Regions from separate parts of the Shewanella sp. DAU305 genome, predicted to be linked through region 1. Evidence: predicted binding sites of a transcription regulator. Region 1 holds the regulator's gene; each other region holds the start of a gene.
The links. The regulator sigma-54, encoded in region 1, starts transcription at its own class of promoters, with help from an activator protein. The targets are predictions, from matches to a motif close to GTTGGCACGNNNNTNGNNT.
Positions count from the first base shown of each region.

Region 2: a site for sigma-54 is predicted at 1,632-1,650, ahead of OX890_RS08580 (flagellar assembly protein FlgT). Genes of this name have one in related genera too.
Region 3: a site for sigma-54 is predicted at 2,086-2,104, ahead of flgB (flagellar basal body rod protein FlgB). Genes of this name have one in related genera too.

Region 1 covers NZ_CP113808.1:1,252,106-1,256,367, reverse strand. The annotation lists gene lptA (lipopolysaccharide transport periplasmic protein LptA) at 1-130, shown strand, start outside; gene lptB (LPS export ABC transporter ATP-binding protein) at 127-858, shown strand; gene OX890_RS05475 (RNA polymerase factor sigma-54) at 966-2,444, shown strand; gene hpf (ribosome hibernation promoting factor) at 2,473-2,760, shown strand; gene ptsN (PTS IIA-like nitrogen regulatory protein PtsN) at 2,763-3,206, shown strand; gene rapZ (RNase adapter RapZ) at 3,203-4,057, shown strand; gene OX890_RS05455 (HPr family phosphocarrier protein) at 4,044-4,262, shown strand, end outside.
Region 2 covers NZ_CP113808.1:2,023,005-2,027,266, reverse strand. The annotation lists gene OX890_RS08595 (flagella synthesis protein FlgN) at 1-230, shown strand, start outside; gene OX890_RS08590 (LPP20 family lipoprotein) at 373-822, opposite strand; gene OX890_RS08585 (FlgO family outer membrane protein) at 819-1,451, opposite strand; gene OX890_RS08580 (flagellar assembly protein FlgT) at 1,731-2,897, shown strand; tRNA gene OX890_RS08575 (tRNA-Arg) at 2,953-3,028, shown strand; gene OX890_RS08570 (motility associated factor glycosyltransferase family protein) at 3,078-4,262, shown strand, end outside.
Region 3 covers NZ_CP113808.1:2,028,644-2,032,905, forward strand. The annotation lists gene OX890_RS08610 (chemotaxis protein CheV) at 134-1,054, shown strand; gene OX890_RS08615 (CheR family methyltransferase) at 1,154-1,993, shown strand; gene flgB (flagellar basal body rod protein FlgB) at 2,137-2,541, shown strand; gene flgC (flagellar basal body rod protein FlgC) at 2,544-2,960, shown strand; gene flgD (flagellar hook assembly protein FlgD) at 2,985-3,755, shown strand; gene flgE (flagellar hook protein FlgE) at 3,840-4,262, shown strand, end outside.

The sequences.
Region 1 (4,262 bases):
ATTGATTGCCGAGAGTACCGGCAGTGGCGACGATCGCGTGATCACTATCATTCAGCCAGAAAGCTATCAAGATGATGCCAAACCAGACGCGCCAGCAGAAAAACCTGTGAAAAAGCAGGACTCTAAATGACCCAAATCACCCTAAGAGCACAAAATCTGGCGAAGAGTTACAAGAGTCGCCAAGTGGTTAAAGACGTTAGTCTGACGGTAAAAACCGGTCAGGTCGTTGGCCTACTCGGCCCGAACGGCGCGGGTAAAACTACCACCTTTTACATGGTCGTCGGTCTGGTTAAGAGCGATAAAGGCCACATCTTTATCGACGATGATGATTTAACCGCAGATCCTATGCACCTGCGTGCCCGCAAAGGTATAGGTTACTTGCCGCAGGAAGCCAGTATCTTCCGTAAACTGACCGTCCATGACAACATCATGGCCGTGCTGCAAACGCGTAAAGAATTAAAAAAAGAGCAAAGGGAAGAAGAGCTAGAACATCTGCTTGAAGAGTTCCACATCACCCACATCCGTGACAGCCAAGGCATGTCATTGTCGGGCGGTGAACGTCGCCGTGTCGAAATTGCGCGGGCGTTAGCAGCAAATCCTAAGTTCATTTTGCTCGATGAACCCTTTGCTGGTGTCGATCCGATTTCGGTTATCGACATTAAAAAGATTATCGAACAGCTCAAAAGTCGTGGCCTTGGCGTGTTGATCACAGACCACAATGTCCGTGAGACATTAGATGTGTGTGAACATGCCTATATCGTGAGTCACGGAAACTTGATTGCCGAAGGAACACCCGCAGAGATCTTAGACAATCAGCAAGTTAGGGCTGTGTACTTAGGTGAACAATTCAGGCTATAGTTAATCAACCGGAGCCAATGCAGGTAATTTATGCCACCATTGGACTCCACTCAAGATGATAACAAGCGACCTCATCCAACAATAATAACGTAGGGATCAGCGGTAACATGAAAGCGTCACTCCAGCTCAAACTGGGTCAACAGTTAACCATGACGCCACAATTACAACAGGCCATACGTCTGTTGCAACTGTCGTCATTAGAACTGCAGCAAGAGATCCAGCAAGCCTTAGATTCTAATCCCCTTCTCGAGCTGGAAGAGGATCAATTCGACGCCACTAAAGACCCTGTAAACCAAACGCTATCCGATACGGATTTCAGTGAATCAAGCACCCTGCCGCCAGAAAAAGACAGCTCCACCATAGATACGGCAGAGTCGCTCACGAAAGAGTCCATGCCCGACGAACTCCCCATGGACACCACATGGGATGAAGTGTTCACCGCCTCTCCCAATTCTGGCCCCGGCGGCAGTCGTGAAGACGATATGCCCTTCCAAGGTGAGACCATTGAAGGCTTGTATGAACACTTAGAATGGCAAAAAAACCTCACGCCGTTTTCTGAAACCGATTTAGCCATTGCCACCGCCATTATTGATGCCATCGACGATCAAGGCTATCTCACCCAAAGCACTGACGAAATCCTCGAAGCCATGGGCAATTCGGAGGTCGAGCTCGACGAAGTCGAAGCCGTACTCAAGCGCATTCAACATTTTGATCCCATTGGTGTTGCCGCCCGCGATTTAAGTGAATGCCTGTTGATCCAACTGTCGCATTTCGCCGCTGACACGCCCAACCTAGAAAACGCCCGCATGCTGATCAAAGATCATTTAGATCTGATCGCCGCCCGCGACTTTAGGTTGTTGATGCGTAAGACTAAATTAAAAGAGGATGAATTAAGGGACGGCATAGCGCTTATCCAAACCCTCAATCCCCGCCCAGGTTTATTGATTACGCCCAACGATGACGAATACGTCATCCCGGATGTGTCAGTGTCGAAAAAAAATGGCCGCTGGGTGGTCGAGCTTAATCCTGACTGCATGCCAAAAATCAATGTAAACCAACATTATGCCTCGATGGCGCGCAGCACTAAAAGCCAAGCCGATAGCCAATTTATTCGTGGTCATCTGCAAGAGGCTAAATGGTTTATCAAAAGCCTAGAAAGCCGTAACGACACTTTACTTAAAGTTGCGAACTGTATCGTCCAATATCAGCAAGGTTTCTTTGAATACGGTGAAGAAGCCATGAAACCTATGGTGCTGAACGATATTGCCGAAGCGGTAGAAATGCATGAGTCGACCATCTCACGGGTGACGACACAGAAATACATGCATACCCCTAAGGGACTTTTTGAACTAAAATACTTCTTCTCTAGCCACGTCGGTACTGACGATGGTGGGGAGTGCTCATCCACAGCAATCAGAGCCTTCATTAAGAAACTGGTTGCAGCGGAAAACCAGAAAAAACCATTGAGCGACAGTAAGATGGCACAACTTCTGGCAGAACAAGGGATCAACGTAGCCCGCAGAACCATTGCGAAGTACCGAGAGGCTATGCTCATTCCGCCTTCTAATCAGCGTAAAAGTTTATAACCTACAGTGGATATCGGAGGACGTTTCTATGCAAATAAACCTGAGTGGACACCATGTCGAAATTACCGAATCGTTACGTGCATATGTAGAAGAAAAGTTTTCAAAACTTGAACGCCATTTCGAACAGATCAATAATGTGCACGTTGTGCTCAATGTCGAGAAAATGCAACAGATTGCCGAAGCGAGAATAAATCTTATCGGTGGTGAAGTTTTTGCTACTTCAGAGCATGCTGACATGTATGCCGCTATAGACGCCCTGATTGACAAGCTTGATCGTCAGGTTATTAAACACAAAGAGAAGTTAACAAAACACTAATAATGGAACTTTGTACCATACTGCGGCCGGAGTGCACTACCTGCGCCACTCCGGGCAGCAAGAAAAAGGTACTGGAACTCATCAGCGACTTAGTCGCTGCCCAGTACCCGACCCTCTCATCTCAAGAGATATTCGAAAGCCTAGTGGCGCGCGAAAAGATGGGGAGCACAGGTATAGGTAACGGCATCGCCATTCCACATGGTCGACTAGCCGATATAGATCAGCCCATTGCCATACTCATTAAGTGTGAAGAGCCGATAGCATTCGATGCTATCGATAAGCAACCTGTTGATATTTTATTTGCACTACTGGTGCCTGCAGACCAATGTCAGCAGCACTTAAGTACCTTGTCTTGCATGGCCGAAAAGCTGAGCGACAAGCAAATATTAAAGCAATTACGCAAGACGCATGATGAAACGGAACTCTATCAGGTAATCACTGGATGAAACTGGTCATAGTGTCGGGCCGCTCAGGCTCAGGCAAATCTGTCGCCCTAAGGGTACTCGAAGATCTCGGCTATTATTGTGTCGATAACCTTCCCTTGCCCTTAATCGGCACTTTGCTTGAGCAACTCAAAGGCAGTAACGATCTCGTCGCCATCAGTGTCGACGTGCGTAACTTGCCTGAGCAGGATAAAGTCTTAGTGAAGCAACTAGCGAGCCTGCCTCCTGATACTGAGTTAACCAGCTTCTTCCTCAATTCCAGCGATAAAATTCTGCTTAAGCGTTACAGCGAGACCCGCCGTTTGCATCCTTTGTCGAAGAGCCAAGTCTCTTTGCAAGAAGCGATAAAGCTGGAAGGGAAACTGCTCGAGCCTATGTCAAAACTGGTCGATCACTACATAGATACGTCGAATCTGAATATCTATGATTTAAGCGATCAAGTGAGACAAATTCTGCTCGGCAGCGTCGATAAAGAGTTAGTGATTAACTTCGAGTCCTTTGGCTTTAAGCACGGTATGCCAACCGAAGCCGACTTTATGTTTGATGTACGCTTTCTGCCTAACCCACACTGGGAACTGGCGCTGCGTCCATTGACAGGCTTAGATGAGCCCGTGGCTGAGTTCTTAAATCGTCAACCACTCGTGAATAAGTTCATCTGGCAAATCGAAAATTTACTGGAAACTTGGCTGCCACATCTCGAGCGCAACAATCGCAGTTATTTAACTGTGGCGATTGGCTGCACGGGTGGGCAACACAGATCGGTTTACGTCGCAGAGCAATTGGCTAAACGCTTTAGTAACGGTAAACATAAAGTTTATGCCCGTCATCGAGAGCTCAATAATGCCAAAGCTTGAACGTCAGATCACCATCTGTAACAAACTGGGATTACATGCCCGTGCCGCCACTAAGTTGGTGGTACTGGCATCCGAGTTTGATGCGACTATCACCTTGATACAAGGCGATAAACAGGCATCGGCCGCCAGCGTGCTTGGCTTATTGATGCTTGAGACTGGCATGGGTAAAACCATTAAGCTTATCGCCGAAGGTCCAGATGCTGAG
Region 2 (4,262 bases), 770 kb from region 1:
AACTCACTCAGCAAACCGAACTCGTGCATAAAATGGCCGTTGTCAAAGACGCATTAACTGAATGCAAAGAACTGAACGATCAAAATGCCAGTTTAATTGAGATGAATTTAGCCAGTCTCAATCGCTTCGCTCAAGCTTTACAAGCCAGCAGAAACGCCTCCAGCCTTACGTATAACGATAAAGGCAAGACCTCAACTATCTCAAGTTTAGGTAATGATTTAAAGGCCTAACAGGCGCATCAATTCCCACTCTGTATTTCCCGCTTCTAAGCTCTGCTCTGATTAAAGATTAGACTTTGATACTTGTGCAGAAAAAGAAAAGCCGCATAACTACTCGCATAGTACGCGGCTCAATAGAGTCATGTAGAAATGACTAAAAATACGTGACTTCTTTCACTCGCTGTGGACGACTCTGTTGCTGATACAGCGCCCATACCTGTGAAAAATCCAGTTCTAACTCAGTGACATAATGATCGCCAGCCGGATAACTCTTAACGACCCGCGCACCACGGATCACGCCAGAAACCGACGCTTTGACATTATCGTCCGTCAACATCCAATCACTAACACTGCTGTTTGCCGTTATTTTCTGCCCATAAACTTGTTCTGCTAATTCACGATAGGCCATAATTTTTGATGCTTGCATGGCCATCAACACTCTTTGTGATTGTTCTTTAGCCGGTTGAGTCGCTAAGGGCGCATATCCTATGGCCGTTAACTTAGGAAAACTCGGCGGCGGCACATCCTCCCATTGCACATATCTATCTTTAGCAGCGCAGCCAGTTAGCATTAGCGCCGCAATAACTAAAAGGTAGCGTTTCATTTTCCATCTCCTAAAACACGCACTTCATTCATGCCTGGACTCGCCTGACGATATAAGATGCCATTTTGTGACACAATTTGCTCCGAAGGCTGCATGTAGTTTGCCAACTCTTTTTGAGTCACAAAAGTTTGAGAGGCCGATACCACACGATTGTTACTTATGTTCACAATCCGAGTATTGATCGCCATACCATTGGTTACTGGGCTCATCGTCGAAACGACAAGATGCTCAACGGGAAGATTTTTCGACAATTGTTGCCAATCTCGCGTCAAAATAAAATCCCCATTAGCCGTCACTCTCAAGCCATCTGCTAAATTTAAATCAACCACATTAAACTGAAAGCTATGGAGCGACGTCATTAATCCTTGCTGTAACTGCTGCGCCAACGCATTTGTGCCATTCATGTCACCCACTAATACAGGGGTGGCGACGACGATTGGTTGATCAGAACGCAGAGCATCATTTTGCTTAACGAGCTCTGTCACAATTCGCTGTGCTAAATGGTTGATCACTGCCGTTGGCGGCAACCCATTGCCATCCACTAAACTCGGCTTGGGCGGTGTAACCGATTTAGCCACACATCCACCTAACATCAGTAATGTTAAGGGAATAATCACACGCTTTAGCATTGGATTTACCTCATCTGTGGGTGTACTGGCAATTAAATAACTCACACTCTATGCGTCTCATTTTTGTGAGTAACAAAAGCCAGCAATCTTCGGACCAAAATTGCTCCAGCCCGACAATATTATGCTCATACGCTGTATATCGACTGCGCCAATGGAAACTTTATCGAAAACTCTCGTTAGTCAGGCATGAAATTTGCTTTGTCGGTATATTAGGTTAAGTGTCAGGAAACTGGCTCGATTAGCAAGCTCGCCAATAGCTTAGCGATAAGGATTGTATTGATGCACATACCACGTTCAGCTTCGCTCATCATTTTGAGCCTTGCACTGCTGTCTTTACCTATTCGAGCCGAATGGATGGAAGCCAGTGGTGAAGCGACTATTATCAATGGTAATACGGCTCAAGCAAGGGAAGAAGCGATTAATCAAGCCGTTAGCTATGCTACATTAAGCACGGGCATTCAAATATCCAGTGAACAACAAACCTCTAACGGAAACCTTACACAGAATAACTTCGCGATAAATCGCAACGCCCAAGCCATCAGCATCCAACTCGTTAGCGAACGAATCCAGGGAAACAAAATTTATGTGTCCCTACGACTTGATCTAAATGATGATCCTACGCAGCAGTGTCCAAATGGACAATTAAAGGCCGCGATTTTAATTCCTCAAGCACAAATCAAAGATCGTACTCAGCTCAGATACGGACAGCTTTCAGGCTTTGAAGAAGTGATCTCAGAAAAATTAGGCAGTATTATAGAAGATTACTCTTCCACAGGTTTTAGCCACACTCACGCTAAAGAGCTGCTCGATATTAAACAAGATCTAGTGGATATTCGCGGTTATCGACTCCCAAGCTGGCTCAGTGAAATTACCGACAGCCAATATATTCTCCAACCACAAATTATGGATATCTCAATGGAGCCAGTGCAGCCAACCTTCCTAGGATTCTGGGATGAAGCTCCACTCAGGCAATTCCAGTTCAAACTTAGCCTCTATCATGGGATCAGTGGCGAAGAAGTCTGGAGTAAAAGCTACAGCACATCGGCGCCATGGGAATTTGAAGAACAAGCCATTATTGCACCGAATACGGACAGATTCTGGCGATCATCCTATGGCAAAAATATTACTAAATTAATGCAACAGGCTACCCACGATTTGGACAGTACTCTCAATTGCAGACCCTTACTCGGCCAAGTCGTGAGCCGCCAAGCGGACAGGATCATTTTAAATCTCGGCCGTAAACATGGCATTCGTGTCGGGGATAAATTCCAAGTCGTATTACAGCAAAACCTACCCGATCGACTCAATGAAATGCGCGCCGTCGCAACCAAAAGTCGAGCCACGGTAAAAATTGAACAAGTGAGTGAAGAAAGCTCAACAGCAGTACTTTTAGACCAAAATGCAGCCTACAATGTGCAGATAAACGACATAGCGCTTAAGATTTAAGCAACTAAATCATAAGCCTTTTAATCAGAGATAAAACCAGTATAATCACTGTCGTCTCTCTATAGCTCAACAGGATAGAGCAGCCGCCTCCTAAGCGGCCGATCGGGGTTCGAGTCCCTGTGGAGAGACCAGATAGTAATCGAACTGGCGTCTGAAATAAGCAATTCCAGAGGATGCGGAATGACCGACCTGTTCACATCAAACATTGCCATTATCGAACGTCGCTGGCCTATCGTCGCGGCAACAATTAAAAGCCAATCTATCAACCATCTAGATTCGCACCTAGTTCAAGGCCAAAACCAGACCATTAGCGTTAATGGAATTCAATTGAGTAGTCGCCATGATCGCATGGCAGAAGTTAATCTTAATATCAGCCAGTTGCCCCCTAATAGCCATACGATCCATTTATATGGGTTAGGCTTAGGTGATTTACCTCGAGAACTGTTGATTAACTACCCACTAGAAAAACTGAATGTGACCATACTTAACCTTGCGGTCACTCAGTTGGTGCTTAGCTATACAGATCAAACGGATTGGTTATCGAATCCTAAATGCCAATTGCATTTAGCGACACCGGATAGCAAATTAGCGACCCCGTTTCTAAGCTCTTCTGCAGATTTAGTGTTAGCCGATGATGAAGGCGCGGCGTTAAGAAACAAAATATTAATCCACCACCAAACTCGCTTTGCGGCAAGAGCACATCAGGCTCAAGACCCTCAAATTTTGGGCCGATTCAAACAAAATGAAGAATTAGTTCTGACAGATGCCGATGTGTCAGAACTTTATCAGCCTCCTTGCCAACACGTCATCGTTATTGGCACAGGCCCTTCGTTAGAAAATGCCATCACGTTACTCAAAGAAATTTACAATAAAAGTAATCGGCCAATTATCATCGCTCTTGATACGGCTTTAAGGTATCTATTACAGAACAATATTAAACCTGAAATTGTGGTCAGTATTGATGAAGACATTAATGATACTCATCTGATTCCTGAACATTCAAATGGAATCAATTTAGTCTATTTCCCAAGACTTGAAAATCATGTACTTCGAAAATGGCAGGGAAATAGATATGTCGCATATGGCCAGAGTCCTTTATACAACTCTTTAAGATTACTGCAGCACCATAATGCTCTTTACTCTGGCGGAAGCGTTCTTCATACTGCGGTAGATTTAGCGGTGAACATGAAAGCGAGCAATATTTATTTAATAGGTTGCGATTTGTGTTTCCCAAATAATGTATCACATACTGGCTGGTTGGACGGTGAACTCAATATGTATAGCGCAATACAACCACATCATCAATGGGTAATCAACAATCGAGGCAATAAGGTCTCAAGCAGCCTAAGCTTTATTTCTTACATA
Region 3 (4,262 bases), 780 kb from region 1:
ATAATTTGCATCACTGTCAGAAGATTGACTCAGTTTCGACTATGTTTATCGATAGATAAGACGTAAGCAATTAATATGCCTATACTCAAACGAGTCATAGGGCCGTACATAAACAGAACAACAAGGCAGAGTTATGTCGAGTATTCTTGATTCAGTCAACAAACGAACCCAGCTCGTTGGTCAAAACCGTTTAGAATTGCTGCTTTTTAAATTAAACGGTCGTCAACGGTTTGGGATTAACGTGTTTAAGGTGAAAGAAGTACTGCAGTGCCCGCCACTGACAACTTTGCCTAAACTTAATCCTTATGTTAAAGGTGTCGCGCATATTCGCGGTACGACTATTTCAGTTATTGATCTGAGTGCGGCAACAGGTGGTAGACCTTTAGCGAGTACTGAAAACTGTTTCATCATTATTTCTGAATATAACCGTAGCGTTCAAGGTTTCTTGGTCAGTTCTGTTGAGCGGATTATCAACATGAATTGGGAAGCGATTATGCCTCCGCCGCAAGGTGCCGGTCGTTATTCTTATCTGACGGCTGTAACTGAGATAGAAGGTGAATTGGTTGAAATTCTCGATGTAGAAAAAATCTTAGATGAGATTTCACCGGTTAAAACCGCTATCAGTGAAGAAGCCAATGAAAAGCTGACCCTCGACAGAACCCAGCATTACCATATTATGGTTATCGATGATTCTGCCGTGGCGCGTAAGCAAATTATTCGTTCACTCGAGTCATTGAACTTACAAATTGATACCGCAAAAGATGGTCGAGAAGCATTAGATAAGCTTAAAGAAATCGCCAAAGAAATGGACAATGTTGCCGATGAAATCCCTCTCATTATCTCAGACATTGAGATGCCTGAAATGGATGGTTATACCCTGACCGCTGAGATCCGAGATGATCCTAAGCTCAAGCATATTAAAGTGGTACTGCACACATCGTTAAGTGGTGTATTCAATCAGGCAATGGTTCAAAAAGTGGGGGCCAATGACTTTATCGCTAAGTTTAATCCCGACGAACTGGCTGCTGCCGTGAATAAACACTTAAGTTTGTAAGTGCAGTAGTTAGTACCTAGATACGCTTTACGCTATAATCTCGACTTTATAACATGATGGTTTCGCACTGATTTTGGTGCTTGCTATAGGATTTAGGATGTGAATGTGCCAAATAAATCACTCGCTGAAGCTGAATATAATCAATTTAGGTTGTTCTTAGAGCAACACAGCGGCATCGTACTGGGTGAAAATAAGCAATATCTGGTGCTCAGTCGTCTTGCTCCTCTGATGGGGAAATATAACCTGCCATCCTTATCTGATGTGGTTAAGCATTCGATGAAGCCAACGGAACGTGCGCTTCGGGCTGAAGTGATCGATGCTATGACGACCAATGAAACCCTTTGGTTTCGTGATCGTTATCCATTTGAGTTATTGCATAACGTTTTGTTACCTGAGTATAGTCGTTTAGGTCGTCCACTTAAGATTTGGTCGGCAGCGTGTTCGTCCGGGCAAGAACCCTATTCATTGGCGATGACGATTCTTGAGTATCAACAGAAGAAGCCTGGTGCGCTTGCGGGTAGTGCGTCAATTCAAGCTACGGATTTGTCGCCTTCCATGTTGGAACGTTGCAAAAATGCTGAGTACGATAGCTTGGCATTAGCGCGCGGTTTATCCGAGGAGCGTAAGCGTCAGTTTTTTGATGCTTTGCCTTCAGGCAATATGAAGTTAAAGGATAATGTTAAGCGTTTGGTGAACTTTAGGGCACATAATCTGCTTGAAAGTTATAGCTTACTTGGTAAGTTCGACATTATTTTTTGCCGCAATGTGCTTATTTATTTTGCGCCTGAGGCAAAGGCAAAAATTTTGCGGCAATTCGCTGCCGCTCTTAATCCAAAAGGGATCCTATTTCTCGGTGCTTCTGAATCTATTGCTGGTTTAACGGATGAGTTTGACATGGTCCGTTGTAACCCTGGGATTTATTACCAGAAAAAGACTTAAGTCTACTGCTTTAAAGAAAATTACCGACATTTGTCGGTAATTTTTTACCCATCACTTGCTCATTCCTATTGTTATTCTCATTATTCCACTATGTTGGCACATTAATTGCTTTATTTCCGTGAGCAACACGAGGAGGCAATTTTATGGCGATCAATTTTGATAATGCACTGGGTGTGCATCAGTACACTCTCGGTATTAGAGCGCAGCGAGCTGAAGTCATTTCGAGCAATATCGCTAACGCCGATACGCCACATTATAAAGCCCGTGATGTTGATTTTTCTGCGGCAATGCAGGCCGCCCGTGGCCAACAACAGCAGCGTAATAGTCTTGAAATGCAAGAGTCAGACAAGCATTTTGGTCTTGCTGAGTTGACGGGTCAATTTGTTAAGTTCCGTGTGCCAAATCAACCCGATACCGGTGATGGCAATACCGTTGATATCCAACAGGAACAATCGGCATTCATGCAAAATGCCCTTGAATATCAAATGTCATTAGGCTTTTTAGACAGTAAGTTTAGTGGCATGAAGAAAGCGCTGAGAGGGGATTAATCATGAGTTTATTTAGCATATTTGATGTTGCTGGCTCGGGAATGTCGGCTCAATCGGTCAGGTTGAACACCACGGCGAGTAACATAGCTAACGCTGATTCCGTCTCGAGTAGCGTAGATAAGACCTATCGTTCTCGTCATCCTATTTTTGAAGCTGAAATGGCCAAAGCGCAAAGTCAGCAACAAGCCTCTCAAGGTGTTGCGGTAAAAGGTATTGTTGAAAGTGATCGACCACTACTAAAAGAATATTCGCCCGATCATCCAATGGCGGATGCGGACGGCTTTATTTATAAACCGAATGTTAATGTCATGGAAGAAATGGCAGATATGATTTCTGCTTCGCGCTCATATCAAATGAATGTTCAGGTCGCTGAAGCAGCTAAGTCTATGCTGCAACAAACACTTGGGATGGGTAAATAACATGTGTTACTTAGGAGGTAAGCTGTGAGCCTCATTAATCAAATTAACCAAGCATCGGCGCAGACGGCTCAAAATAAGAGTCAGTCAAATGCTGTTACGACCAATTCATCAACCAGCTCAACGGGCAATCCGTTTCTTGATGGCATACGTCTGCCAAAAGATTCGATTGTACCGGAAGCGAAAAGCCAACAGTTAACCCAAGATGATTTTTTCTCGTTATTAAGCCAACAGTTATCGATGCAGGACCCTTTTAAGCCTGTTGACAACGATCAAATGATTGCGCAGATGGCATCATTTTCGACGGTTGATGGTATCGGCAAGTTAAATGATGAAATTGTTAACTTAAACAGTGTCATGACGTCGAGCCAAGCACTGCAGGCATCGGGACTCGTTGGTCGTAAGGTATTGATTCCAACCGATACAGGCAATATTTCAGCAGAAAGCCCAACGATGAAAGGTGTGGTCAGTACCCCTGATAAAATTCCAGAGATTACTGTGCGTATCGAAGATGAGAAGGGCCAAGTTGTCACAACCTTTAAAGTCGATGGTAGCGATGGTGGTAACGTCGATGTGAACTGGGATGGTTTAGATAAGAATGGCCTGCCTGTGGTCGCAGGTAACTATACGATTAAGGCGAGTGGTTTAGTGGATGGGAAATCCCAAGAGCTGCCCGTTTCAACCTATGCTCATGTGAGTAGCGTTTCTTTAGGGACGGCCAGTACCGGCGCCATTCTTAACTTGAGAGGCGGTATGGGGATCAAGTTAACCGACGTATTAGCTGTGTCTGAAACTTAAGTTCACACAAAAATAAGTTTTTACAGAATCCGAATTGGGCGTTTGTCGCCCGCAATTGAATTGAGTCAAATGTAGAGGTGAATTATGTCGTTTAACATTGCATTGAGTGGCATTGCTGCCGCACAGAAAGATTTAAACACCACGGCGAACAACATTGCGAATGCGAACACCATTGGCTTTAAAGAATCCCGTGCTGAATTTGCGGATGTTTACGCTAATTCTATTTTTTCAAATTCCAAAACAGCTGTCGGTGGTGGTGTCGCAACGAGTCAGGTCGCCCAGCAATTCCATCAAGGCAGCTTACAGCTGACAAGTAACTCCCTTGATATGGCAATTAAAGGCGGTGGCTTCTTTGTCACTGCCTCTGAGATCGGCAGTCTTGACCATTCGTTTACTCGTGCAGGGGCATTTAAAGTCGATTCAAATAACTACATGGTTGATTCTGCTGGTAATTTTTTGCAGACGTTCCCTGTGGATAAAGATGGTAACTCGACATCGGTAAGTTTG